4 regions of the Streptomyces sp. NPDC002588 genome follow, and region 2 is predicted to be linked to each of the others. Evidence: riboswitches for the same ligand, from Rfam matches in the RefSeq annotation. Region 2 holds a riboswitch; each other region holds the start of a gene.

Region 1 (6,935 bases), on a different contig from region 2:
TGCGCGCCACCTCGTGGTGACGGGCCGGCCGGCCCCACGGGTACGGCCGCTGCTCGACCGCCTGCACAGCAGGGGGCTCGCGGTGTGCGGACAGGGCGCGCAGTTGTACGACGCCGGCGCGGACCGTCTGCTGTGGTCGGTCACCCTGGACCGGGAACTCGCGGAGACCGCCCTCGGCAAGATCGAGGCCGAGGTCGGGCAGCTGTACGCGGCCGTCGACCAGGACGGAGTCGACGGGCTGACGCTCATCGAGCCCGGCTACCGGATGCCGCATCCGACGCTGCCCGCGCTGCGCGTCGAGCGGCGCGACGACCTGTGGTGCGAGCCGATCAGCAAGGTGCTGTTGCGTCACCCCACCCTCTCCGACGACGAGCTGGCGTCGACGGCCCGCGCGGTGGTCGGTTCGCTGGCCACGGTCACCATGTCGGGGCCGGGCACGGTGGAGCTGCAGCCGTGCGGGGTCACCAAGGCGACGGGGCTGGCCCTGGCCGCCGAGCATCTGGGCCTCAGGCCCGAGGACACCATGGCCTTCGGGGACATGCCCAACGACATCCCGATGTTCGACTGGGCCGCCCACGGGGTCGCGATGGCCAACGCGCATCCGGAGCTGAAGGCGGTGGCCGACGAGGTGACGACGTCGAACGAGGACGACGGCGTGGCCGTCGTCCTCGAACGTCTCTGTCCGTGAGTCCGGATCCTGAGCCGGGCCGGTCAGTACGCGCCGAAGACGTTGTCGATCGAGCCGTACCGGGCGGCCGCGTAGTTGCAGGCGGCGGTGATGTTCGCGACCGGGTCGTAGGGGTCCCACGACGTGCCGTCCACGTGGTAGGCCCGGAAGGTCGGGTCGATGACCTGGAGCAGGCCCTTGGAGGGGGTGCCGGCGGCCGCGTTCGAGTCCCACAGGTTGATGGCGTTCGGGTTGCCGGACGACTCCCGTATGACATTGCGGTAGATGCCGTTGTAGGTGCCCGGAATCCCCTTCTGGGCCATGATCGCGAGGGACTCGCGGATCCAGCCGTCGAGGTTGTTGGCGTACCCGGCGGTCGTGGTGGCCGCCGCGGTCGCCGGCGTGGCGGAGGCGGTGGTGGCGCCGATGAGCGGGAGGGCGAGCACGGCGGCGCCGGTGGCGGCGACGGCGAGCGTGCGGGCGAGGCGGCGGGGGGTGCGGCCGGGCTGACCGGCAGCGGACATGGAAGGCATGGCAGGCATGGCGAAGTTCCTCTCCGTCGCCTGCGAGGTGAGCTGTCGGGTTCGGGCGGGAGCTGCCCGGCCGCGTCCGTGAGGACGCGACTTCACCCCGAGCCGCCCCGGACGTCGTCAGACGTCCGGCACGGCGACTTACCTGGTTCCCCCGCTCCTGCCGTGGCGTTCTCGGTGGGTGTCCGGGCGGCGGCAGGATTCGGCGTTCCGCTGGACAGGCCGGGAACGTATGCGAGAGCACATGTCCGGAACAAGTAGCAGATTCATAGATCAACCCTATTGACCTTGGTCTGTGAACTATGGGGTACTTGATCCTTTGTGGATGCAAAGCCTTCAACTCGCTTGAGAGGGGCGAGGGATCGGGTAGGGGTTCGGGTGGCGCCGAGGTCGAACCCGTGAGGCGTGGGAAGTGAGCCAACTCACCGGCTTCCGCAAGACGGGTGAATCGGGCAATGGTCGCAAGAAGTAATTAAAAGGGTGTGTTTTGTTCGTATGGGCCGATCAGGAAAACGCGCCCGTTGATCCGATACCGCCCGGGCTGTAACCGTGGGGGCTCGCGGTGATCGAAAGGTGACCGGATACGCTGACTTGAGTGAGCGCAGAGACCTATCGACAAACCGCGTAATCGCCAGTAGACACCAGCAGACAGGAGACCCCTCGTGACCGTCGTCGAGCCGTTCGGGCTGAGCGTGCGGGACCAGGCTCTGGAAGCCGATGTCCAGGCCGGATTGGCGGCTGTCGAGGAAGGCTTGCTCGAGGCCACCAAGAGTGAGGTGCCGTTCATCACCGAGGCCGCCCAGCACCTGCTGCGGGCCGGCGGGAAGCGGTTCAGGCCGCTGCTCGTGATGCTCGCGGCGCGCTTCGGTGACCCGTACGCGCCGGGGGTCGTGCCGTCGGCGGTCGTCGTGGAGCTCACCCATCTGGCGACCCTCTACCACGACGACGTGATGGACGAGGCGGCCGTGCGGCGCGGGGTGCCCAGTGCGAACGCCCGCTGGGGCAACTCGCTCGCGGTACTCACCGGCGACTTCCTCTTCGCGCGCGCCTCGCACATCCTCGCCGACCTCGGTCCGGAGGCGGTGCGGGTCCAGGCGGAGGCGTTCGAGCGGCTGGTCACGGGTCAGATCCTGGAGACGGCGGGCCCGGTCGACGGCCGCGACCCGGTCGACCACTACCTCGACGTCCTCGGCGGCAAGACCGGCTCGCTGGTGGCGGTGTCCTGCCGTTTCGGCGCGATGATGTCGGGCGCCGACGAGACGGTGGTGGACGTGCTCACCCAGTACGGCGAGCGGCTCGGCGTCGCCTTCCAGCTGGCGGACGACGTCCTCGACATCGCCTCCGACTCCCACGAGTCGGGCAAGACGCCCGGGACCGACCTGCGCGAGGGGGTCCCCACGCTTCCGGTGCTGCGACTCCGTGAGCGGGCGGCGCAGCAGTCGCTGCCCGAGGACATCGCGCTGTGCGAACTGCTGGACTCCGACCTCAGCGACGACGCGAAGCTCGCGGAGGCGGTCGCCGCGCTGCGCACCCACCCCGCGCTGGAACAGGCCCGCCGGGACACGGTGCGGTACGCCCAGGAGGCGCGCGCCGCGCTGGCGCCGCTGACGGAGTGTGACGCGAAGTCGGCGCTGATGGGCCTCTGCGACGCGGTGGTCCACCGGGCAGGCTGATCCACCCCGACCTCCGACCCCAACCCCTGCCACCCCGGACCCCTACGGGTTCGGCCGCGGCCGGTGTCACCCGTGTCATACCGCAGGTGTATGCGGAGTTGGCCCTTCGGGCTGACGTTTCCTGACGGGCATTTTGGTCAGATGGGAAGCACGGAAAGAGACCACTCCTCACCGATTCGGGTGAGAATGGCGGCTCGGGGTGGGGACGTTCAGCGGGAGATGACCAGCCGCCGCCGACGACGGAGGTAAGGCACACATGGCACCGAACGTATCCGACGACAGCATGACCGCCGGGGAGACAGACGACCTGCGCGTCGGGCGGCGCAAAGCTATGCGGTACGTCGTCCCGGTCACCGTGATCGGCGTCGCCGCCGCGACGATCGGCCTGGTTCCGGCGCTCGCCGACTCCGGCGACCCCGACCTGCCGAAGATCACCGCACAGCAGCTCCTCGACAAGATCGCCGCCTCGGACGTGCAGCAGCTGTCCGGCACGGTGAAGATCAGCACCGACCTCGGCCTCCCCGACCTCGGCGGCCTGGAGAGCGGCCTGCTCTCGGGGGCCGCGGGCAAGGGTGGTGACGGTTCGTCCGCCGACCCCTCTGCCAAGCTCACCGAGCTCGCCTCCGGCACGCACACCCTGCGCGTCGCCGCCGACGGCCCCGACCGGCAGAAGCTCTCCCTCCTGGAGAACGCCGCCGAATACAGCCTCATCCACAACGGCAAGGACGTCTGGGGCTACGACAGCTCCTCCAACGAGGTCTACCACTCCACCACCGACGAGAGCACGGACGGCGCCGGCGAACCTCCCGCGACGCCCAAGGACCTCACCGAGGACGCCCTCAAGGCGGTCGACGACACGACCTCCGTCACGGTCGACGGCACCGTGCACGTCGCGGGCCGTGACGCGTACAAGCTGCTGGTCAAGCCGAAGCAGTCCGGTTCCACGGTCGGCGCGATCAGCGTGGCCGTGGACGCCAAGACCGGTCTGCCCCTGAAGTTCACGCTGACCCCGGCCAGCGGCGGCGCCGCCGTCGTCGACGCGGGCTTCACCCAGGTGACGTTCGCCAAGCCGGCCGCCTCGACGTTCGACTTCACCCCGCCCAAGGGCGCCAAGGTCACCGAGGAGGACCCGGAGACCGCGAAGGACGGCACCGACGCGCCCGAGCACTTCGGGGACGGATCCGGCAGCACCGACGGCACCGACGGCATCGATGGCATCGAAGGCACCGACGCCGCCGACGGCTTCGACGTCCTCGGCAAGGGCTGGACCTCCGTCGCCGTCCTCGAAACCGGCGGCAAGGGCGTCCCCTCGGACTCGGAGCTGGGCTCCGAACTCGGCTCCGACGCCGGCGGCGCGCTGAGCGGCTTCCTCGGCTCCTTCGGCGACAAGGTGACCGGCAAGTTCGGCTCCGGCACGGTCTTCTCCACCAGGCTGATCAACGCCCTGGTCACGGACGACGGCAAGGTCTACGTCGGCGCGGTCACCAAGGACGCCCTCGTGAAGGCCGCCGACTCGGCCAAGTAGGCAGCGGTACCGTACGAAGCCGGAGGACCGCGGAGGAGGAGCCCATGGATGACGGCCCCACGAGGGACGCCCCCGCGGGGGACGCGCCCATGGGGGAGGCACGTGCGGGGGACGCCTCCGCGGGGGACGCACCCGTCATCCACACGCAGGCCCTCACCAAGCGCTACCGCGGCGGCCAGCTCGCCGTGGACCGCCTGGACCTCACCGTCCCGGCGGGCAGCGTCTTCGGCTTCCTCGGTCCGAACGGCTCCGGCAAGACCACCACGATCCGCATGCTGATGGGGCTCATCGAGCCCACGTCCGGCACCGCGCGCGTCCTGGGGCAGTCCATGCCCCGGGCCGCGCGCTCCGTGCTTCCCCAGGTCGGCGCCCTGATCGAGGGCCCCGCCCTCTACGGCTTCCTCTCCGGCCGGGACAACCTCCTGCGCTACGACGCCGCCGACCCGACCGCCGACCCGCGCACCCGGCGTACCCGGGTCGGTGCGGCGCTGGAGCGGGTGGGACTGAGAGCCGCGGCCGGCAAGAAGGCGAAGGCGTACTCGCTCGGCATGAAACAGCGACTGGGTCTCGCCGCCGCCCTCCTCCAGCCCCGTCGTCTCCTCGTCCTCGACGAGCCGACCAACGGCCTCGACCCGCAGGGCATGCGGGAGATCCGCTCCCTGGTGCGGGAGCTGGCCTCGGACGGCACCACCGTCTTCCTCTCCTCCCACCTCCTCGACGAGATCGAACAGGTGTGCACGCATGCCGCGGTGATGGCCCAGGGCCGCCTGATCACCCAGGGTGCGGTGGCGGACCTCGCGGCCGGTGCGCGCGGTCGCCTGGTCGTGACCACGCCCGACACCGGCGACGCGGCGCGGGTACTGAAGGAACAGGGAGCGGCGGACGTCGCCCTCGCCGAGGACAGGGTCACCGCCGAGCCCCCCGACCGGGACCTGGCGGAGGTGACCGCCGCGCTGGTCACGGCCGGGGTCCGCGTCCGGGGCCTCACCGTCGAACGGGCCTCCCTGGAGGACGCGTTCATGGCACTCACGGGGGAGGGCTTCGATGTCGCAGGCTGAGACGGACCCGCAGCCACCGGCAGAGGCGACCCGGTCGGTCACGGCCGAAGCCGCCCGCCGGCCGAGACCCAACCCCTTGTGGTCCTTCGGCCTCCTCCGCAACGAGCTGCTCACCACCTTCCGCCGCTGGCGCACCCTCGCGCTGCTGGGCGTCCTGGCGGCCGTCCCCGTCCTGGTGGGCATCGCCGTGAAGATCGAGACGAGCGACGGTTCGCGCACCGGCCCCGGCGGCGGCCCGGGAGGGGACGGCGGGCCGGCCTTCATCGCCCAGGTCACCAACAACGGCCTGTTCCTGGTCTTCACCGCGCTGGCCGCGACGCTGCCGTTCTTCCTGCCCATGGCGATCGGCGTGGTCGCGGGTGACGCGATCGCCGGCGAGGCGAACGCCGGCACCCTGCGCTACCTCCTCGTCGCCCCCGCCGGCCGCACCCGCCTCCTGCTCACCAAGTACGCGACCGTGCTGGCCTTCTGTCTGGTGGCCACGTTCGTGGTCGCCCTCTCGGCGCTGACGGTGGGGTTCCTGCTCTTCCCGCTCGGTGACCTCACCACCATCTCCGGTACGACGATCAGCTTCACCGACGGCCTGGGCAGGGCCCTGCTGATCGCCCTGGTCGTCGCCGCGTCACTGACCGGCGTCGCGGCGCTCGGCCTGTTCGTCTCCACCCTGACCGGCAGCGGCATCGCGGCGATGGCGACCACGGTGGGCCTGCTGATCACGGTCCAGATCCTCGACCAGATCCCCCAACTGCACGCGATCCAGCCCTACCTGTTCTCCCACTACTGGCTGTCCTTCGCCGACCTCGTGCGCGACCCCGTCTACTGGGACGACCTGGTGAAGAACCTCGGCCTGCAGGCCCTGTACGTGGCGGTGTTCGGCTCGGCGGCCTGGGCGCGGTTCACGGCGAAGGACATCACCGCGTGACTCGTCCGACGATCCGCGGAAGGGCAGCCGCCTCGGCGGCCCGCGCCACCGCCAGCAGCAGGTCCTCCCGTCCGTGCGCCGCGACGATCTGCAACCCCACCGGGCACCCGTCCGCGCCGACCCCCGCCGGGACGCTCGCCGCCGGATGCCCGCTCAGGTTGAACGCCCAGGTGAGCGCGGTCGAATACCGCTCGCCCGGGCCTTCGTGACCGTGCGCGGCGTGCGGGGTCGTCGGCGTCAGCAGCAGGTCGGCCCGGGCGAAGAGCGCGGCCAGCCGCAGATCGTTCACCTTCCGGATCGACGGGACCGGGCGCTCGCCCCCACCCGCCGGGCCGCCGTCCGTCACCGGCCGGCGCAGAGCGAGCCACGCCGGCGCCGGATCCTCCAGCCGCACCGGAGCGGAGTCGGGCAGCAGCCGTACGACACCGGCGTCCGCGAGACGTGAGGCGGCGGCCCGGGCGAGGGCCAGGGGCTCGGGGTCGGGCGAGGCGAAGCCGAGATCGGGCGAGAAGACGGCACCGGGCACCGAAGGAACGACCCTCGCACTCCCTGCCACCCCC
Region 2 (6,935 bases):
CGGGTTGCCCATGAACGTCGGGCCGTGGGCCAGCACCGGTACCTCGCCCCGCGAGATCCCCTCGGCCACCCGGGACGTGCACAGGGCCGCCGCCATCGTCAGGTATCCGCCGGTCAGCGCCTTGCCCACGCACATCACATCCGGCGTCACCGCCGCGTGCTCCGCGGCGAACAGGGCGCCCGTGCGCCCGAAACCGGTCGCGATCTCGTCGAACACCAGCAGCACGTCGTGCGCGTCGCACGCCTCGCGCAGGACCCGCAGATACGCGGGGGAGTGGAACCGCATCCCGCCCGCGCCCTGCACCACCGGCTCCACGATCACCGCGGCCAGTTCGTGCGCGTGCCGTTCGACCGCCGCACGCAGCAGTCCGGCGTACGACTCCTCGTAGCCGGCCGGGGGCGGGTCGACGAACACCTGGCGGGGCAGCACCCCGGTCCACAGCTCGTGCATCCCGCCCTCGGGGTCGCACACGGACATCGGCTGCCAGGTGTCGCCGTGGTAGCCGCCGCGCCAGGTCAGCAGCCGCTGCTTCGCCGGGCGGCCCAGCGAACGCCAGTACTGCAGACACATCTTCACCGCGACCTCGACCGACACCGAGCCGGAGTCGGCGAGGAAGACATGTTCCAGTCCATCAGGAGACATGTCGACAAGGAGCTTCGCCAGGCGTACGGCGGGCTCGTGGGTCAGCCCGCCGAACATCACGTGACTCATCCGGCCGAGCTGCTCGCGCGCGGCCTCGTTCAGCACCGGGTGGTTGTAGCCGTGGATCGCCGACCACCAGGACGACATGCCGTCGACCAGCTCGCCCGAGCCGTCGGCCAGCCGTAGCCGCACCCCGCTCGCCGACTCCACGACGAGCGGGTCCACCTGGCCGGGCATCGGCCCGTACGGATGCCAGACGTGCCGCCGGTCGAGCTCCAGCAGCTCGGAGACGGGCAGGTCAGGCATTGGGCGCGAGGTCCGTTCCGGCACCGCGACGGCGTACGGCGACCAGGTCGGTACGGGGCTCACCGGTCGTCGGGGCGGCAGGTTCCGTGGCCGGCGCGGGAACGGACCCGCAGACCGAAGCCCCCTCGTGGGATCCGCAGCCGGACCCGCAGCCCGCCTCCGCGTGCGACCCGCAGCCGCCGCCCGCCGTCACCCGGTGCTCCGGCAGGGTCACCTCGTCCGCGCCCTCCACCTCGAAGCCCGCGTCCGCGATCATGTCCAGGTCGGCCTGGCCGGCCTGGCCCTCGCTGGTGAGATAGTCGCCCAGGAAGATCGAGTTGGCCAGGTTCAGGGCCAGCGGCTGGAGCGTGCGCAGATGGACCTCGCGGCCGCCCGCGATGCGGACCTCGATGTCCGGGCAGACGAACCGGACCATCGCCAGGATGCGCAGACAGCGCTGCGGGGTCAGGTTCCACTCCTTGGCGAGCGGGGTGCCGTCCATCGGGATGAGGAAGTTGACCGGCACCGAGTCCGGGTCCAGGGCGCGCAGCGAGAAGACCACGTCGACGAGGTCCTCGTCGCTCTCGCCCATGCCCGCGATCAGGCCCGAGCACGCGGACAGACCGGCCCCGTGCGCCTTCTGCACGGTGTCCACCCGGTCGGCGTACGTGTGTGTGGTCGTGATGTCCTCGTACGTCGCCTCGGACGTGTTGAGGTTGTGGTTGTAGGCGTCCGCGCCCGCCGCCCGCAGCCGCTCGGCCTGGCCGTCGGAGAGCAGACCGAGGCAGGCGCACACCTCGACGCCCTCGTTCTGCTCCTTGATCGCCTTGATCGTGTCCGAGACCCGGTCCACGTCCCGGTCCGTCGGGCCGCGCCCGGACGCCACCAGACAGACCCGCTTGGCCCCGCCCGCGAGTCCGGCCGCCGCCACCTTGGACGCCTCGTCGGGCTTGATCCAGGTGTACTTCAGGATCCCGGCCGTGGAGCCGAGCCGCTGGGAGCAGTAGGAGCAGTCCTCCGGGCACAGCCCGGACTTCAGGTTGATCAGATAGTTCAGCTTCACCCGTCGGCCGAACCAGTGCCGGCGCACCTTCCCGGCCGCGGCCACCACGTCCAGCAGGTCGTCGTCGGAAGTGGCGAGGACGGCCAGCGCCTCCTCGCGGGTCGGCAGCTCGCGCCGAAGCCCCTTGTCCACCAGCGTGTTCAGCAGGTCCATGAGAGCCGATCCTGTCCTACGGACCGGCTCCGGGCCAAGGTAGGGATCACACAACACACCCGGTTCGACGTGTGGGTATTGCCACACCGTGGGTGGCGGTACGGGCCGCTAGGGTCTGTCCGCTACCTACAAAAGCAGTGGCACGAGCCCCGGAGGACCCATGGCGTTCGGCTGGATCGACGAACAGGCGGAGGCGCGCCGCCGGGCCGGACTCGTACGGACGTTGCGCCCCCGTCCGGCCGATTCCCCGCTGCTGGATCTCGCGAGCAACGACTACCTCGGACTCTCCCGGCACCCGGAGGTCGCGGAGGGCGCCGCGGCGGCCGCCCGGACCTGGGGCGGCGGCGCGACCGGCTCCCGGCTGGTGACCGGCACCACCGAACTGCACGCGGTGCTGGAACGGGAGCTGGCCGACTTCTGCGGATTCGAGGCCGCCCTCGTCTTCTCCTCCGGGTACGCCGCCAACCTCGCCGCGGTCACCGCGCTGGCCCCGCACGGTTCGCTGATCGTCTCCGACGCGGGCAACCACGCCTCGCTCATCGACGGCTGCCGGCTGGCCCGGGGCACCACGCAGGTCGTGGCCCACGCCGACCCGGACGCGGTGCGCAAGGCGCTCGGCACGCACGACGGACCGGCGGTGGCCGTCTCCGACACGGTCTTCTCGGTCGACGGCGACGCCGCCCCCCTGGCCGCCCTCGCGGCCGTGTGCCGGGAGCGCGGCGCGGGGCTGGTCGTGGACGACGCGCACGGGCTCGGGGTGCTCGGGAGCGGCGGGCGGGGCGCGCCGCACGCGGCGGGGCTCGCGGGCGCCGAGGAGGTGGTCGTCACGGTGACGCTGTCGAAGTCGCTGGGCAGTCAGGGCGGGGCGGTGCTGGGGCCCGCGCGCGTGATCGGCCATCTGGTCAACGCGGCCCGTACGTTCATCTTCGACACGGGCCTGGCCCCGGCGGCGACGGGGGCGGCGCTGGCGGCCCTCCGGCTGCTGCGCCGGGAGCCGCAGCGGGCGGCACGCGCGCGTGCGGTGGCACAGGAGCTGTACTCCCGGCTGACGGCCGCGGGTCTGGAAGCGGTGCGTCCGGACGCCGCGGTCGTCTCCGTGCGTGCGCCTTCTCCGGAGGAGGCCGTGCGGTGGGCGGCGGACTGCCGGTCGGCGGGTCTGGTCGTCGGCTGTTTCCGTCCTCCCTCCGTGCCCGACGGCATCTCCCGCCTCAGGCTGACCGCCCGCGCCGACCTCTCCGGGGTCGAACTGGAACGCGCTGTACGGGTGATCGGGGAGACACGACCATGAGTCGGCGTGACACGGCCGTGGGTCGCCCCTGGCGGACGAGGGTGATCAGCGGAACGCGGCGGTGAAACCCGACCAGCTCTCGGGGGAGAAGAGCAGGGCGGGCCCGGCCGGGTCCTTGGAGTCGCGTACGGCGAGCAGCCCGGCCCATGGCCCGGAGGCCGGCCGGGTCGTCTCCACGCAGTTGTTCGCTCCCGTGCTGTAGCTGCTGCGCAGCCAGCACACACCGGGGAGATCGTGGGGATCGGTGCTGCAGGGTACGTTCCGAGGCAGTGCGGACATGGTGCCTCCCTACGCGCCGTCAGCTGCTGCGGCGATGTAATCCAGTGTTTCCTCGGGTGAAAGGGCATGTGCCCGAAGGGCGTTGAAGGCTTCGGTGTAGGCCTCGAGTTCTTCTTTCCGTTCGAGATAGAGGCTACTCGTCAAGTGGTCGAGAACAACCACATCCAGATCGGAAGCGCTCGAAAATGAGAAGATAACGAAAGGTCCGGTGACGCCGATATGGGCGCCGGCCGAGAACGGCAGTACCTGGAGCCGTATTTGGGGCAGCCGTGCCGCCGCCATCAGCCGGGCGAGCTGACCTGCCATCACCTCAGGGCCGCCCACCTCCCGCCGCAGCACCGCCTCGTCCAGTACGGCGCTCAGGCGCAGCGGGGGCGTGCCGCGCAGCACGTCCTGGCGGGCGATCCGCACCTCCACCAGGGTGTCGAGCTGGTCCTCGTCCGCCCCCTCCACCGCCGCCCGGGTCACCGCGCGCGCGTACTCGGGTGTCTGGAGCAGCCCCGGGACCACGGTCGTCTCCAGCGTGCGCATCGCGTCGGCCTGCGACTCCAGGCTGATGAAGTCCCGGTAGGCGGCCGGCAGGACCCCGCGGTAGGCGTGCCACCAGTGGTCCCGTCCGCCGCCGTCGTCGGCGCCCGCCAGTGCCATCATCAGCTCCCGCAGGTGCGGGTCGTCGACCCCATAGGCGTCCAGGAGTAACCGGACGTCGGCCGGTTTCGTACCACTGGTTCCGGTCTCGATGCGGCTCACCTTGGACTGGTGCCAGCCCACGAGCCGGGCCGCCTCACCACTGGTGAGCCCCGCCCGGGCGCGCAGACTGCGCAGTTCGGCGCCCAGCTTCCGTCGGCGCACCGCGGGACCGTGCTGCACAGGCTGCTCCCAACTCCCTATGGGCCGTCCAAATACGCTCTGTCGTGACAGAGTTCACCGCATCGGGCGACAGATATATGCATATCTTGGTGGATCGCCACCCGTGACCGGCGCGGTAATGGCAGTCTGGCGAAGAAGCACCAGTCCGGGACCGTACTCGAACCATCCGCACCGTGTCGGACGCCGGTCCCGTGAGAAAGGGACGGCCTCGCCATGGCAGACCATCTGGAAGCATCCATCACTCTGCCGAGCGATCCCGCCTCGGTCCGCGCGGCCCGCGGGTTCGTGGCCGCCACCCTCGGCGAATGGGGGCTCGGCGCGGACACGGAAGCGGCGGACACCATCCGGCTGATCGTCTCCGAACTCGCGACCAACGCCGTACAGCACACGCGTGGGCAGTCACCCACCTTCACGGTGGACCTCGTGCTCGACCGGGACGAACAGCTGCGCATCGGCGTCACCGACAGCCATCCGCGCTTCCCGAAACGACTGCCGGCCGCCGTCCAGCAGGACAACGGCCGAGGGATGGTGATCATTCGCTGGCTGACCGCCGAGTGCGGCGGAAAGCTCGGAGTGCGGGCCACCAGTGAGGGTGGCAAGACGGTCACGGTGCAGCTGCCGTGGACCGCCGCGACGGAGGCGGTGGCGGGAGCCGTGCCGAGTCCGCCGGCGGAGGAGCTCCCGGGGCGGTGACGACGTGTCAGGAAGCCGCCACCGCCCCGGGAAGACCCGTGTCCGGGTCAGCGGACCCGGCCGTACCAGACGCTCTTGGTCCAGATCTTCTCCAGCTTCACCACGCTGCCGGTCTTCGGCGAGTGCCAGATCTTGCCCTTCCCGGCGTAGATCCCGACGTGGTACACGCTCGACCCAGAGTGGAAGAACACCAGGTCGCCGGCCTTACGGCTGGAGGCCGAGATGTGCTTCGTCTTGTTGTACTGCTGAGCCGCCGTACGAGGCAGCTTCTTGCCCGCCTTCTTGTACGAGTACAGCGTGAGCCCGGAGCAGTCGAACCTCTTCGGCCCGGTCGCCCCGTACTTGTACGGGGAGCCCTTCTTGGACGCCGCGACCTGAAGTGCCTTCGTCGCCGGAGTGGCGGCAGCCGCGTCGGAGGCGACGCCGGGAATCACCACCGAGCCGCCCACGGCGGCGATCGCGAAGGCGGAGGCCGTACCGGCCCGGACCATGAGCGACGGAACACGATTGAGCGCAGTCATGCGCAACCCTTCGTCAGCCGCCTGTGAAGGATGACCTGTCGGATTCGGGCTGGCGAAGTTGCCCGGCCGCGTGTGCGGCTTCACCCCAAGGGCTGCTCGGCCCGGTCATGGCGTGACCGTTCCGGCGACCCGTCGTACTTGGGTCCTCCACTCCTGCCGATGCACTTCTGTCGACCGGTCATCCGGGCGGCGGCAGGACTCGGCGTCCGCCCGGACCGCCCCGCCGCTTGTGGCGGGGGCTTGTCGTCAGACACGGATCTTGACTCACTCGTGACCGAAATTCCCAATGGAACCGGCGGTTTGTGGGGTTACTCACCACTCGCCCGTTCGGGTGGACAGCCTGATGGACGATCAGGTGTCAAGGGTGCCAAAGCCCCTGGACCTGCGTCGCTACCCGTTGTCCGGGGCCGGAAACAGGGTACTTTGGCAACATGCGCGCGCTCGCGACAGGAGCCGTCGGTACACCGAACGGGGGTAACCCGTTTGGTCCGTTTCAGGTCCGGTCCGGACGTCGCGTTCCCGACGCGGACCCTCCGGACCGGACGACGGTGGGTCAACTGTCGGAGAGCGGAGGAACCGTGACGCGCGCCGTGCGGCGCTCCCCGTCGAGGACGCGCAGCGCCCGCGTGAGCGTCGGCGCGTGCAGCTCGGTCTCGCGCCGCTGGTGCATCAGTGCCAGCGCGTCACGCAGCTCCGCCGCCCGGGACACCAGCGCCTGGGCGGCCCGCAGTCCGCGGTAGGTGTCCCCGTGGTGCGCGGGGTTGATCCGGCCGAGCAGGTCGACCACGTCCAGGTAACGGTCGATCAGCTCGCCCTCGGCGCGGGTCAGCGCGGGCAGCGGCGGCAGTTCGGGAGGCAGCATCCGCGGCTCACCGCCCGCCCGGTCCGCCGGACAGGTCCCGGCGGCTGGGGACGACCCCGTCGATCAGGCCGTACTCCACGGCCCGGGATGCCGTCAGGATCAGGTCCCGTTCGATGTCCGCGGTCACCTGCCCGGGGGTGCGGCCCGTGTGCCGTACGAGCATCTCCTCCAGCAGGTCGCGGGTGCGGGCGAGCTCCCCGGCCTGGATGGCCAGGTCGCTGGCCTGTCCCTGGACCGGTTCGGGCAGCGCCGGCTGCTGGATCACCATCCGGGCGCCCG
Region 3 (6,935 bases), on a different contig from region 2:
GGCGACGAGCGCGACCCGCTCCAGGAAGGCGGCCAGTCCGGCCGGCGTCTCGTCCTCCCCGGTCTCCTGCTCGAACTCCAGGGCCACGGCGGCGAGTTCCTGGAGGTTCTCGATCCGGGTCTCGTCCTGCGGGTCGGTGGAGGCCTGCAACTCGGCGAGGTAGCCGGTGCGTTCGAGCACCGCCTCCAGGACCGTCGCCGGACCCGCACCCGACTCGACGATCGTGCGCAGCTCCTCCATCAGCACGTTGAACCGCTTCACGGCGTTGGTGGACCGCGCGGCCATGCCGTACGCCTCGTCGACCCGCTTGAGCGCCTGCGGGAAGCTGATCTTCTCCCGCTGGGAGAGGGCGTCGATCATCGCCTCGGCCCGCTCGCCGATGCCGCGCTTGGGCACGTTGAGGATCCGGCGCAGCGGGACGGAGTCCTCCGGGTTGGCGAGGACACGCAGGTAGGCCAGGACGTCCCGGACCTCCTTGCGCTCGTAGAAGCGGACTCCGCCGACGACCTTGTAGGGCAGGCCGACCCGGATGAAGACCTCTTCGAAGACACGGGACTGGGCGTTGGTGCGGTAGAAGACGGCGACGTCACCGGCCTTCGCGTCACCCGCGTCGGTCAGTCGGTCTATCTCGTCGGCGACGAACTGCGCCTCGTCATGCTCGGTGTCGGCGACGTAGCCGGTGATGCGGGCGCCCGCGCCCGCGTTGGTCCACAGGTTCTTGGGGCGGCGCGACTCGTTGCGCTCGATGACCGCGTTGGCGGCCGACAGGATCGTCTGCGTGGAGCGGTAGTTCTGCTCCAGGAGGATCGTCGTCGCGTCCGGGTAGTCCTCCTCGAACTGGAGGATGTTGCGGATCGTCGCACCCCGGAAGGCGTAGATCGACTGGTCGGCGTCACCCACGACACACAGCTCGGCCGGCGTCACGTCGTACTCGCTCGGCGGTACGTCGACGGGGTGCTCGGCGGTGCCGACCAGCTCCCTGACCAGGGCGTACTGGGCGTGGTTGGTGTCCTGGTACTCGTCGACCATGACATGGCGGAAGCGGCGGCGGTAGTGCTCGGCGACGTCAGGGAAGGCACGCAGCAGGTTGACCGTCGTCATGATCAGGTCGTCGAAGTCGAGGGCGTTCGCCTCGCGCAGCCGTGACTGGTACATGGCGTAGGCCTGGGCGAGGGTCTTCTCGAAGCCGTCGGTGGCCTGTGCGGCGAAGTCCTCCTCGTCGATCAGCTCGTTCTTCAGGTTGCTGATCTTGGCGCTGAAGGACTTGGGCGGGTAGCGCTTGGGGTCGAGGTCCAGGTCGCGGCAGACCAGGGCCATCAGGCGCTTGGAGTCCGCGGCGTCGTAGATCGAGAAGGAGGACGTGAAGCCGAGCTTCTTCGACTCGCGCCTGAGGATCCGCACGCACGCGCTGTGGAAGGTCATCACCCACATCGCGTTCGCCCGCGGGCCCACGAGCTGCTCGACGCGCTCCTTCATCTCGCCCGCGGCCTTGTTGGTGAAGGTGATCGCGAGGATCTGGCCGGGGTGGACATGGCGCTCGGCGAGCAGGTGGGCGATGCGGTGGGTGAGCACGCGGGTCTTGCCGGAGCCGGCGCCGGCGACGATGAGCAGGGGGGTGCCGGCGTGGACGACGGCCGCGCGCTGGTTGTCGTTGAGCCCCTCGAGGAGCGCCGCCGCGTCGACCACCGGGCGGGGGGCGCCGTCGCGGTAGTAGGCGTCCCGGTCGCCGGCGTCCGGGTGGTGGGCGGTCCCGCCGGGAGGCACGTCGAACTTCCCGCCGAACAGATCGTCCGGAACCGGCTCCGGTCCGTGATCGTCCTCGGGCGGCGGCGGGGGTTCCTCCTCATGGGCACGGGGGCCCTGGAGGTCCGCCAGGAAGCTGTCGTCAAAGAGGCTGCTCATCGCTCTCCGAGTCTAGGGTGCCCCACCGACAACGCGCCGCCCTCCCCGGAACATCCCCGCTCTCACCTTCCGGGGCGGAGATATCACAGCACGTGATCTCGCGTGCGGTCTTCGCTCAAGGTCACGAAAATGTATCGGGCATATCGCCCATCAACCTTCACAGAGGCCACACCAGTTGGCTACCGTGCCGGGCAGGCCAAACGGATCCCCACCGGCGAACCTCGCCGGGCCGCACGGCCTCCGCCGAGTCCGGTGCGCCCCCTGTGCGGCAGCCGGAGCCGGGGACCCACCGAACCTCTGGGGTGAATCGGCCCGACTCCCCTCCCGGGAAGGGCCGTAGGGCGCCCTTCCGAACCATCCGCCCGAACCCGACAGCTAACCCGGTAGGCGGATGATGGAAGGAGTCGCCTCCCTTGGCGTCGCAGCACCGCAAGCCGCGCTTCCCCGGCACCCGCGTGGCAGGCATCCGCACGCCCGCCCTCGCCACCGCCGCCCTCACGTCCGTGGCCCTGCTCTCCCAGTCGGCGAACGCCGCCCCGGCCGACGACGGCAAGCCGAGCCTGGAGGAGGTGGAGAAGAAGGTCGACGACCTCTACCGCCAGGCGGAGTCGGCGACCGAGAAGTACAACGCCGCCAAGGAGAAGACGACCAAGGAACGGGGGCGGGTCGACGGCCTCCTCGACGACGTCGCCCGGCGCACCCAGAAGCTCAACGCGGCGCGGGAGGAACTGGGTTCCTTCGCCGCCGCCCAGTACCGCACCGGCGCCTCCGCACCCGACACGGCGACCTTCCTGCTCGCGGACTCCCCGCAGGACTACTTCGACCAGACGCAGCTGATGAGCCGCCTGACCGACCGCCAGAAGGGCGCGGTCGACGACTACGTCACCGAGCAGTCGGCGACGATGAGGAAGCGGCAGGAGGCCGCCGAGAGCCTCGCCGCGCTCACCGACACGCAGAGCGACCTGAAGGCCGCAAAGACGGCCGTCCAGACGAAGCTGAGCGAGGCACGCGAGCTGCTGTCCCGGCTGACCGCCGAGGAGAAGGCGCGGCTGGCGGCGATCGAGAAGGAGAAGCAGGAGGCGGCCGCGCGCAAGGCGGCGGAGCTGGCCCGGCAGCAGGCCGCCGAACAGGCCGCCAAGGAGCAGGAGAGCGCCGCCTCCTCGGACACGTCCGCGTCGTCCTCCTCGTCCTCCGCCGACTCCTCGTCGTACACCACCAAGGCCGAGAAGGCGCTCGCCTTCGCCCGCGCGCAGATCGGCAAGCCGTACGTCTGGGGCGCGACCGGCCCCGACTCCTACGACTGCTCCGGTCTCACCCAGGCCGCCTGGAAGGCCGCGGGTGTCTCCCTCCCGCGCACCACCTACGACCAGGTGAACGCCGGCACCACCGTCTCCCTCGCCGACGCCCGCCCCGGTGACCTGGTCTTCTTCTACGACGACGTCAGCCACGTCGGCATCTACATAGGCAACGGCATGATGATCCACGCCCCGAAGCCGGGCGCGTACGTCCGCGAGGAGTCGATCTACTACGACGGCGAGTCGGGCATCTACAGCGTGGTCCGCCCGGCGTGACGCATGCGCGCGTGCACCACATGGACTGACGCACGCGCGCGTGCCCCCACTCAAGCCGCTCGGCACTAGTGCCGCGGCACTAGCATCGGCCCCATGTCCGCCTCCTCCCCCCTGCGCGCCTGGTGGGCGCGGTGTGCGCCGGCGGCCGGGGCCGCCGTGATGGCCACCGGCATCCTGTCGGTCGGACTGCACCTCGCGGGCTACGAGGCGCTGTCGCGCGTCACGCTGGCGCTGACCGTCGCCGCCTGGCTGGCGCTGGCCGCGGACTTCGCCGTACGGCTGGTGCGGGAGCGCGAACGGTGGCGGGCCGAGGCGGGCACGCCGGGGGCACTGACCGCCGTCGCCGCCACGGCCGTGCTCGGGACCCGTGTGTCGGAACTCGGCCGGCAGCCCCTGGCCGCTGTCTCACTGGCGCTGGCGGCGCTGCTGTGGCCGGTGCTGATGGGGCGCGTCTTGCGGCACTGGGAGCGGCGGATGCCCGGGGCGGTGTTCCTGTGCTGTGTGGCCACGCAGGCGCTCGCCGTGCTGGGGGCGACCCTGGCGGCGGCGGAGACGGCGGCCTGGCTCGCGCACACCGCCCTCGTGCTGTTCTGGCTGGGGCTGGTGCTCTACGCGCTGATGCTGTTCCGGTTCGACTGGCGGCAGATCGCCGAGGGCGCCGGGGATCAGTGGGTGGCGGGCGGGGCGCTCGCCATCTCGGCGCTCGCGGGCGCGAGACTCGTCGCGGCCGACGGCGGCACGCTGTACCTGTGGAACGCCGACGACCGGGGCGCGCTGCGCACGGTGACCGTGACGCTGCTGGTGCTCGCCCTGGGCTGGTACGCGGTCCTGCTCGCCGCCGAGGTCCGGTGGCCGCGGCCGCGCCACGACGTGCGGCGCTGGGCGACGGTGTTCCCGATGGGGATGACGGCGGCGGCCATGCTGTCCGTCGCCGACGCCCTCGGCGTCACCTGGCCGGAAGGGGCCGGGAAGGTGCTGCTGTGGATCGCCGTGGCGGCGTGGCTGGCCGCCTGCGTGGCCGCGTCGGCCACCGCCCGCGCGGCCCTCAGGTCCACAGGACCGCGATGAAGATGTTGGCCACGGTCAGCGCCCCGACCAGCCCGAACAGCGGCTTCTCCACCGTCTCGTCGTCGCGCTTCACATAGACCAGGCCGAGGATCACGATCAGCAGCGCCAGCTTCACGCCGATCTTGATGTTGTTGACGGGCTGGTCGTCCGCCTGGTTGAGGCCGACCAGGATCACGCCGGTGACCAGCATGGTCGCCGCGCCGTGCAGCATCGCAGGGACGAAGCGGGCCGTGCCCTGGCCCATCGCCTTCATCTGCGTGAGGAAGCCGCCCAGCAGCGCGGCGATGCCGATGATGTGCAGGCCGACGAAAAGGTGGATGAGTACGTCCATGAGCCCGGATGCTAATCATCGGGGCATCGGCACCCGACACCGGCCCTCCGGACACCGCCCCGCCACCGCTGACGGGGCATGCATGGGCGTCCCATAGCAGCCCGTCGCACCGAGGTGCCCGGGAAGCGCCGCATCGGTCAGCGCACCACGCGAATCCGACACCCCCGGCCCGGCTTCCTCGGCAGATACGGTCACCCGGCGGTCCGCTCGTGTCATTTCCGCACATCACGTTACCAACCTGACACCGACGGGCCTAGCGTCCTCCCCCAGGTGACCGGCTCCCCACCGCCGCCCGGGCCAGGGGCGGCAGTCGGCCACCACCGCCGAGAAGGTCCGGCGGCGCGCTCCGCTCCCCCTGTGCGGGCCGCCGCCGGACACGTCAGCCGCTCCCCTCGGTCGTCCGTCCGCTCCCCCGCGACGGCCGATGGGACCATCTGACAGCCGTGGCCCCGTCCGACGACCGTCGTACGACCACCGCGGCCGGGGCGGTCGTACGAAAGGACATGCACTCCCACGTGGCAGCGCACCGCAAGCCCCGTCAGCGCTCGCTCGGCGGCCGGACGGCCCGTACCGCGTTCACCCTCGCTCTCGCGGGCGCGGCGACGGCGACGGCCTTCGACGGGACCGGGCAGGCCGAGCCGAAGCTGACCACGGCGCAGGTCAAGGCCAAGGTGGACAAGCTGTACCAGGACGCGGAGGCGGCCACCGAGAAGTACAACGGCGCGCAGGAGAAGGCCACGGCCGCCGAACAGCGCCTCAGAACGCTGCGGGACGAGGCCGCCCGCAAGGAGGACAAGCTCAACTCGGCGCGCGAGGCGCTGGGTTCGATGGCCGCGGCGCAGTACCGCGACGGCGGCCTCGACCCGGCCGTACAACTCGCCCTGTCCGACGACCCCGACCGGTACCTCGACGGCGCCGCCTTCGCCGAACGCGCCGGCGACCGGCAGTCCGCCGCCGTCTCCCGCGTCCGCCACCAGCTGCGCGAGATCGAGCAACTGCGCGGCGCCGCACGCGTCGAACTCTCCTCCCTCAAGGCCCGCCAGACGGAACTGAAGACCCACAAGAAGACCATCACCGACAAGCTCGAGTCGGCCCGCCGGCTGCTGTCCCGGCTGACGGCCCCGGAACGCGCCCGCGTCGAGGCGGCCACGGGCGGCGGCGGTACGACCGAACGCGCCTCGCGCGCCTCAAGGGGCTCGACCGGCGCCCGCGACAGCCTCCAGGCGCCCGGTACGGCCCCCGCGGCTCCCGCCAACTCCCGTGCGGCCGCCGCCGTGTCCTTCGCCTACTCCAAGCTCGGCAGCCCCTACGTGTGGGGCGCCACCGGCCCCGACGCATTCGACTGCTCGGGCCTCGTCCTGGCCGCCTACCGCTCCGCCGGAATCTCCCTGCCCCGCACGACCTACGCCCAGATCGGCGCCGGCCGGCGGGTCTCCCGCTCCCAACTCCTCCCCGGCGACCTGGTGTTCTTCTACTCAGGCATCACCCATGTCGGCCTCTACATCGGCAACGGCCAGATGATCCACGCCCCGAACCCCTCGGCACCGGTACGCATCGCCCCGATCGACGAGATGCCCTTCGCGGGGGCGACGCGGGTGGTGTGAGAGCAGGTGGTCCGAGCCCAGGAGTCCCGGTGGCCCCTGGCCCGTCACACGAGCCGGCGTGCCGTCGCCCACCGCGTCAGCTCATGACGGTTGGACAGCTGGAGCTTGCGGAGCACCGCCGAGACATGGGACTCGACCGTCTTCACCGAGATGAACAGCTGCTTGGCGATCTCCTTGTAGGCATAGCCACGGGCGATGAGGCGCAGCACCTCGCGCTCGCGCTGGGTGAGACGGTCGAGGTCCTCGTCGACCGGCGGGGCGTCGGTGGAGGCGAAGGCGTCCAGGACGAACCCGGCGAGCCGGGGCGAGAAGACGGCGTCGCCCTCCTGCACCCGGAAGATCGAGTCGACCAGGTCCGTGCCCGTGATGGTCTTGGTGACATAGCCGCGGGCGCCGCCGCGGATCACCCCGATCACATCCTCCGCCGCGTCCGAGACGGACAGTGCGAGGAAACGCACC
Region 4 (6,935 bases), on a different contig from region 2:
CCTGACCGTTGTGACAGTAGGACCAACGGCCCCGCCTGTGGACAACCGGGCGGGCCGGCCGGCGGGCGTGGGTTACGTTCGAGGTGTGAACGATGTGACCGAGACCGCACCCGCCGGCTCCACCACAGGCCGAGTCGTCCTGCTCACCACCAGCCACCGTGTCGCCCCAGGCCTGCTCTCCTGGCCGGCCTGGCAGGCCCTGCGCACGGCGGACCGCGTCCTGTGCGCGGACGGCGCGCATCCCCAGCTGCCGTACCTGCGGGAGGCGGGCATACCGGTCGAGGAGACGTCACCGACCGCCGAGGACCTGGTCACCGCCTGCGCCGACGGCCGCACCGTGGTGATCGTCGCGACCGGTGAGGGCGAGCCCGCCCTCACCGACGGCCTGGCCCGCCTGGCCGGCTCGGGCCGGGTCGCCATGCCGGAACTGGAACTGCTCCCCGCCTCCTACGACCTCCCCGGCGCCCGCCTCCTCGACCTGATCCAGGTCATGGACCGCATCCGCGCCGAATGCCCCTGGTCGTCCCAGCAGACCCACAAGGGCCTCGCCAAGTACGGCATCGAGGAGTCGTACGAACTCGTCGAGGCGATCGAGGACGGCGACCGCGACGAACTCCGCGAGGAACTGGGCGACGTCCTCCTCCAGGTCGTCTTCCACGCCCGTATCGCCGAGGAGGACCCGGACGCCCCCTTCTCCATAGACGACGTGGCGGCCACCATCGTCACCAAGCTCGTCCACCGCCACCCCCACGTCTTCGGCGACGCCACCGCGACGACCCCGGAGGAGGTCAAGGCCCACTGGCTGCGCACCAAGGCGGTGGAGAAGCGCCGCGAGTCGGTCACGGACGGCGTCCCCCTCCACCAGCCGGGCCTGGCCCTGGCCGCGAAACTCGCGTCGCGGGTGAGATCGGCGGGCCTCGAGGTACCGCTCCCCGCGGCGGAGGGCATCGGCTACGAACTGCTGGCACTGGCGGCCCGCGCGGAGACGGAGGGAGTCGACCCGGAGGCATCCCTGCGGGCGGCGGCCCGCGCCTACCGGGACGCGATCCGGGCTGCCGAGGGGGTTGCCGGTTGACCCCGTCGCCCCTGGGGCGTGGTGAGGGCACGGGGGCCTGTGGGGGAGCGCCGGCCGGCCAAGCCCGCCGTGGGGCGTGCGCCGAAAAGCCGGATACCGTCGAGGAGTGACCAGCAAGCCCCCTCCAGCCGCGCCCGCCCCGGACCTCTTCACCTGGGAGTTCGCCACCGACCCCTACCCCGCCTACGCCTGGCTCCGCGAGCACGCCCCCGTGCGCAGGACGCGGCTGCCCAGCGGAGTGGAGGCCTGGCTGGTCACCCGTTACGCCGACGCGAAACAGGCCCTCGCCGACCAGCGGCTCTCCAAGAATCCCGCGCACCACGACGAGCCCGCGCACGCCAGGGGCAAGACCGGTATCCCCGGTGAGCGCAAGGCCGAGTTGATGACGCATCTGCTGAACATCGACCCGCCGGACCACACCCGGCTGCGGCGGCTGGTCAGCAAGGCGTTCACGCCCCGCCGGGTCGCCGAGTTCGCGCCCCGCGTACAGGAGTTGACGGATCGTCTCATCGACGGGTTCGCGGCCAAGGGCGAGGCCGACCTCATCCATGACTTCGCCTTCCCCCTCCCCATCCACGCCATCTGCGACCTCCTCGGCGTCCCCCGGGAGGACCAGGACGACTTCCGGGACTGGGCGGGCATGATGATCCGTCACGGGGGAGGGCCCCGGGGCGGGGTCGCCCGGTCCGTGAAGAAGATGCGCGGCTATCTGCTGGAGCTCATCCACCGCAAGCGTGCGGAACTCCCCGCCGACCCCGTCCCCGGCGAGGACCTCATCTCCGGTCTCATCCGGGCCTCCGACCACGGCGAGCACCTCACCGAGAACGAGGCGGCCGCCATGGCGTTCATCCTGCTGTTCGCCGGGTTCGAGACGACCGTGAACCTGATCGGCAACGGTACCTACGCCCTTCTCACCCACCCCGGGCAGCGCCGGCGCCTCCAGGACTCGCTGGCCACGACCGACCGCACCCTCCTCGAGACCGGCGTCGAGGAACTCCTCCGCTATGACGGCCCTGTGGAACTGGCCACCTGGCGGTTCGCCACGGAGGCCCTCACGCTCGGCGGCGAGGACATCGCGCCCGGCGACCCCGTCCTCGTCGTCCTCGCCGCCGCCGACCGTGACCCCGCCCGTTTCGCCGACCCCGACGCCCTCGACCTCTCCCGCCGCGACAACCAGCACCTCGGCTACGGACACGGCATCCACTACTGCCTCGGCGCCCCCCTCGCCCGCCTGGAGGGCCAGACCGCGCTCGCCACCCTCCTCACCCGCCTCCCGGACCTCGAACTCGCCGTGGACCCGGCTGAGTTGAGGTGGCGCGGCGGGCTCATCATGCGCGGACTGCGCACGCTCCCGGTCGAGTTCACTCCGGTCCGTGACCGACCACAGGTCAGCGGGAGTGTGACCGTCCGGCGGAGCAAAGGTGACCGGTCCTCAACTCTGTGATCTTCACGTGATCTGCGCGGCATTAACTTGTGACAAGTGATCGTCTGCCGATACGTTCACTCGTCAGCGCGGCAACCCGGATGCTCCCGCACCGCCCGCCGTGCCGGTTACAGATGTCCAGAGAAAGGCCCTCGCATGCTCTCCGGGAACGGTCGTCACCGTCGCCCCCGTCAGGCTCCGGCCCTCCTCGTCGCGGCGGGAGTGACCGGCTCCGCCATCGCCATCCCGCTGTTCGCGGCCGGTGGGGCGAGCGCCGCCGACGGCACGGTGTGGGACAAGGTGGCGCAGTGCGAGAGCGGCGGCTCCTGGAGCGCCGACGACGGCAACGGCGAGTACGGCGGCCTGAGCCTCACCCAGGACGACTGGGAGACGTACGGCGGACTCGACTACGCCAAGAGCCCCGATCTGGCCAGCCGCAACCAGCAGATAGCCGTGGCGCAGAAGCTCCTCGCGGCAGAAGACGTCGGCGTGTGGGGTACCTGTGCGCTGACCTCCGGGCTCACCAAGGAGTCCGGCGCGACGGACGTGGACACCGGCGTGGCCGACGACTCGTCCGACTCATCTGCTTCATCCGGTTTGTCCGACCTGACCAAGGGATTGTCGTCCGGCTCCTCGGACTCCGGCGACTCCGGTGCGAGCTCCTCCGACTCGTCCGGCGATACGTCCTCTTCGTCCCCCGAGTCCGGTCAGTCCTCTTCGTCCCCGTCCTCCGCCGCGAAGGATGAATCCGACAAGTCGGACGCGTCCGGCGACGGTCGGGGCGATTCGCAGCCGACCGGCGGTTCGCCCACGGCCACCCCGGAAACGGACGACTCGGACAATGCGGCCCAGGAGGCGGGTTCTTGGAGCCTCGTCGACACCGGCTCGCTCACTTCGGGCCGCCACCGTGGTTCCACCGCCGACGAGACCCTGTCGGCCGGTACCACCGCCACCTCCTCCGGCCGGCACGCGGCGAGTACGTACACGGTGCGGGAGGGCGACTCCCTCATCACCATCGCCGACTCCCTTGGTGTCGACGGAGGGTGGGAGGCGCTCTACGCCGAGAACAAGGACCTCATCGGTGCCGACCCGAGCGACATCGTCGCCGGTCAGACCCTCGACGTAAGCGTCCAATAGGGCGGCAACGGCACCAAAAGCGACGGGAGTTCACTCATACTTCGCGCCGAATGTCCGTTTTGGCGAAAGTGTGGGATGAGTCTCAGAAGCCCTGATCGTCTTTGAAATTCAGCGGATCGCGTGACTACGGTCGAGGCCGCTCGGCAACCCGAGCCCCGGCCACCGCAACGCCGAATCCTGCCAGCGGCGGCCCGGGAACAGTCGTCGCGTCAAGCGCCGTAGGCAGGAGCGGGGGACCCAAGGTAAGTGCCGGGCCCAGCGGTTGACGCTGGACCGGCTCGGGGTGAAGCCGCGCACCGCGAGGTGTGCGGCCGGGCAACTCAACCGGCCCGAACCCGACAGCTCACCTCGCAGGCGTCGGTGAGGGGATCCACCATGCTGTTTTCCAGCAAGGGCAAGCACCGTCGTCCGTCCAAGGCCACCCGCGTCGCCGCGCTCGCCGGCGTCACCGGTGTCGCCATCGCCGCCCCGCTGATGGCGGCCGGCAGCGCCTCCGCCGCCACCGCCTCCGAGTGGGACGCGGTCGCCCAGTGCGAGTCCGGCGGCAACTGGTCCATCAACACCGGCAACGGCTACTACGGCGGCCTGCAGTTCTCCGCCTCCACCTGGGCCGCGTACGGCGGCACGGCGTACGCCTCCACGGCCGACAAGGCCAGCAAGTCCCAGCAGATCGAGATCGCCGAGAAGGTCCTCGCCTCGCAGGGCAAGGGTGCCTGGCCGGTCTGCGGCACGGGCCTGTCCGGCGCCTCGTACAACGGCAGCAGCTCGTCGAGCTCCGGCAGCAGCTCCTCCGGCTCGTCCAGCTCCTCCACGCAGTCCCGCTCCGCCGACGAGCAGGCCGCCTCCCGCTCCACCGACCGCCCGGCCGCCACCAAGAGCGAGCAGGGCAAGAAGACCGTCACCACCCCGACCGGCAAGAAGGTCAAGAAGGGCGACGGCGAGTACAAGGTCGTCAAGGGCGACACCCTGAGCTCCATCGCCGCGAAGCACAAGGTCAAGGGCGGCTGGGAGAAGCTGTTCCAGCTGAACAAGGACATCATCGACGACGCCGACCTCATCTACCCGGGCCAGCAGCTGCACCTGAAGTGACATCCGGCTGCCGGTAGGTTCACAGCGCCCTCACAAGTGATCCCCCCAGACTGAAGACCTCGCGAGGGTTCCCCCGTCCCCACGGGCTCCCCGCTCCGGTGTGTGTTCCCCCGTACGCACCGGAGCGGGGTTTTCTCTGCCCCCATTTTTCGTCCGGACGTCACCCACCCTTTGTTCCGTGGGGGAACAATGTGTACGGTCAGTTTGTCCACGGGACGGTCGGTCGGCTGCCGACGCCCCGAAGGCGGTTAGGCTCTAGTCGCAAGGCCCACGCGGCCCCGCACTACCAGCGTCACATCCCAAGAAGGAGATGCTCGTGCCGTCCATCGACGTCGTCGTAGCCCGGGAAATCCTGGACTCCCGAGGCAACCCCACGGTCGAGGTCGAGGTCGGCCTCGACGACGGCAGCACGGGTCGTGCCGCCGTCCCGTCCGGCGCCTCCACCGGTGCCTTCGAGGCCATCGAACTGCGCGACGGTGACCCGAACCGCTACCACGGCAAGGGTGTCGAGAAGGCCGTCCTCGCCGTCATCGAGCAGATCGGCCCGGAGCTCGTCGGCTACGACGCCACCGAGCAGCGGCTGATCGACCAGGCCATGTTCGACCTGGACGCCACCGACAACAAGGGCTCCCTCGGCGCCAACGCCATCCTCGGTGTCTCCCTCGCCGTCGCCCACGCCGCCTCCGAGGCCAGCGACCTCCCCCTCTTCCGCTACCTGGGCGGCCCGAACGCGCACCTGCTGCCGGTGCCGATGATGAACATCCTGAACGGCGGCTCGCACGCCGACTCCAACGTGGACATCCAGGAGTTCATGATCGCCCCGATCGGCGCGGAGTCCTTCTCCGAGGCACTGCGCTGGGGCGCCGAGGTCTACCACACCCTCAAGAAGGTGCTGAAGACCAAGGGCCTGTCCACCGGCCTCGGCGACGAGGGCGGCTTCGCCCCGAACCTGGAGTCCAACCGCGCCGCGCTCGACCTCATCATCGAGGCCGTCAAGCAGGCCGGTTACGTGCCCGGCGAGCAGATCGCGCTCGCGCTCGACGTCGCCGCGTCCGAGTTCTACAAGGACGGCATGTACGAGTTCGAGGGCAAGTCCCGCTCGGCCGCCGAGATGACCGAGTACTACGAGGAGCTCGTGGCGGCCTACCCGCTCGTCTCCATCGAGGACCCGCTGTTCGAGGACGACTGGGCCGGCTGGAAGGTCATCACCGACAAGCTGGGCGACAAGGTCCAGATCGTCGGCGACGACCTGTTCGTCACCAACCCGGAGCGCCTGGCCCGCGGCATCGAGGAGGGCTCCGCCAACGCCCTGCTCGTGAAGGTGAACCAGATCGGCTCGCTGACCGAGACCCTGGACGCCGTCGAGATGGCCCAGCGCAACGGCTTCAAGTGCATGATGTCCCACCGCTCGGGCGAGACCGAGGACGTCACCATCGCCGACCTCGCCGTCGCGGTGAACTGCGGTCAGATCAAGACCGGCGCCCCGGCCCGCTCGGACCGTGTCGCCAAGTACAACCAGCTGCTGCGCATCGAGGAGATCCTCGACGACGCCGCGGTGTACGCCGGCCGCAGCGCGTTCCCGCGCTTCAAGGGCTGACCCCACCGGGGTCAAGGCTCAGCCAGTCGCACGTACGTCCCCGTACCCGGTCCCGTACCGTGTGCGGGGACGTACGCGTGTGCACCAGGGGAGGCGGAGGGCCGATGGCGGTGAAGGACCGGGACCGTTTCTCCACGGCGACCAGGCTGCGGCTGCTCGGCGAGCAGACGGCGGCCCGTGTCTACCGCTCCCAGACCAAGCGCCAGGCCCGCCGCTCCCGCCTCACCGGCCGCGCGGCGCTCCTGGCGCTCGTCGTGTGCACGCTGATCGTGGCGCTGGCCTACCCGATGCGGCAGTACGTCTCCCAGCGCGCCGAGATCGCCGACCTGGAGCGGGAGAAGCAGCAGGCGAGCGAGCGGGTCGAGCAGCTGCGCGACCTCAAGGCACGCTGGCAGGACGACGCGTACGCCGAGCAGCAGATCCGGCAGCGGCTGCACTATGTGATGCCGGGGGAGACCGGTTACGTCGTGATCGACCCGGACGCGGCCAAGCAGTCCCGCGCCGACCTCGGGGCGGCCGACCGCCCCTGGTACGCCAACGTCTGGGACGGGGTCGACAAGGCCGACGCCTCCGACCAGTGAACTGACAGAGAGATTTTCGTACAGGCATGGAAA

What was found. Region 2 has a riboswitch for cyclic di-AMP ahead of ABT057_RS38755 (C40 family peptidase). Riboswitches for the same ligand answer to the same signal wherever they lie in the genome.
Region 1: linked by a shared signal. The riboswitch ahead of ABT057_RS34900 (transglycosylase SLT domain-containing protein) and the one ahead of ABT057_RS38755 (C40 family peptidase) in region 2 are both predicted to bind cyclic di-AMP.
Region 3: linked by a shared signal. The riboswitch ahead of ABT057_RS42060 (C40 family peptidase) and the one ahead of ABT057_RS38755 (C40 family peptidase) in region 2 are both predicted to bind cyclic di-AMP.
Region 4: linked by a shared signal. The riboswitch ahead of ABT057_RS09085 (transglycosylase family protein) and the one ahead of ABT057_RS38755 (C40 family peptidase) in region 2 are both predicted to bind cyclic di-AMP.

What each region holds. Positions count from the first base shown of each region.
Region 1 is NZ_JBEOWF010000038.1:30,561-37,495, reverse strand. It holds gene ABT057_RS34905 (HAD family hydrolase) at 1-688, shown strand, start outside; gene ABT057_RS34900 (transglycosylase SLT domain-containing protein) at 712-1,191, opposite strand; cyclic di-AMP (ydaO/yuaA leader) riboswitch at 1,213-1,341, opposite strand; gene ABT057_RS34895 (polyprenyl synthetase family protein) at 1,860-2,870, shown strand; gene ABT057_RS34890 (LolA family protein) at 3,127-4,395, shown strand; gene ABT057_RS34885 (ABC transporter ATP-binding protein) at 4,485-5,453, shown strand; gene ABT057_RS34880 (ABC transporter permease) at 5,440-6,375, shown strand; gene ABT057_RS34875 (amidase family protein) at 6,365-6,935, opposite strand, start outside.
Region 2 is NZ_JBEOWF010000046.1:18,832-25,766, reverse strand. It holds gene ABT057_RS38785 (adenosylmethionine--8-amino-7-oxononanoate transaminase) at 1-948, opposite strand, end outside; gene bioB (biotin synthase BioB) at 941-2,143, opposite strand; gene ABT057_RS38775 (8-amino-7-oxononanoate synthase) at 2,304-3,431, shown strand; gene ABT057_RS38770 (DUF397 domain-containing protein) at 3,477-3,710, opposite strand; gene ABT057_RS38765 (helix-turn-helix domain-containing protein) at 3,720-4,580, opposite strand; gene ABT057_RS38760 (ATP-binding protein) at 4,794-5,273, shown strand; gene ABT057_RS38755 (C40 family peptidase) at 5,321-5,794, opposite strand; cyclic di-AMP (ydaO/yuaA leader) riboswitch at 5,798-5,968, opposite strand; gene ABT057_RS38750 (hypothetical protein) at 6,348-6,656, opposite strand; gene ABT057_RS38745 (ATP-dependent Clp protease proteolytic subunit) at 6,664-6,935, opposite strand, start outside.
Region 3 is NZ_JBEOWF010000055.1:45,871-52,805, reverse strand. It holds gene pcrA (DNA helicase PcrA) at 1-1,902, opposite strand, end outside; cyclic di-AMP (ydaO/yuaA leader) riboswitch at 2,134-2,307, shown strand; gene ABT057_RS42060 (C40 family peptidase) at 2,316-3,473, shown strand; gene ABT057_RS42055 (tellurite resistance/C4-dicarboxylate transporter family protein) at 3,567-4,541, shown strand; gene ABT057_RS42050 (hypothetical protein) at 4,519-4,872, opposite strand; gene ABT057_RS42045 (C40 family peptidase) at 5,388-6,476, shown strand; gene ABT057_RS42040 (LuxR C-terminal-related transcriptional regulator) at 6,521-6,935, opposite strand, start outside.
Region 4 is NZ_JBEOWF010000006.1:171,067-178,001, forward strand. It holds gene ABT057_RS09065 (SurA N-terminal domain-containing protein) at 1-5, shown strand, start outside; gene ABT057_RS09070 (nucleoside triphosphate pyrophosphohydrolase) at 68-1,075, shown strand; gene ABT057_RS09075 (cytochrome P450 family protein) at 1,182-2,519, shown strand; gene ABT057_RS09080 (transglycosylase family protein) at 2,655-3,635, shown strand; cyclic di-AMP (ydaO/yuaA leader) riboswitch at 3,840-4,007, shown strand; gene ABT057_RS09085 (transglycosylase family protein) at 4,011-4,724, shown strand; gene eno (phosphopyruvate hydratase) at 5,035-6,321, shown strand; gene ABT057_RS09095 (FtsB family cell division protein) at 6,426-6,902, shown strand; gene ABT057_RS09100 (DUF501 domain-containing protein) at 6,929-6,935, shown strand, end outside.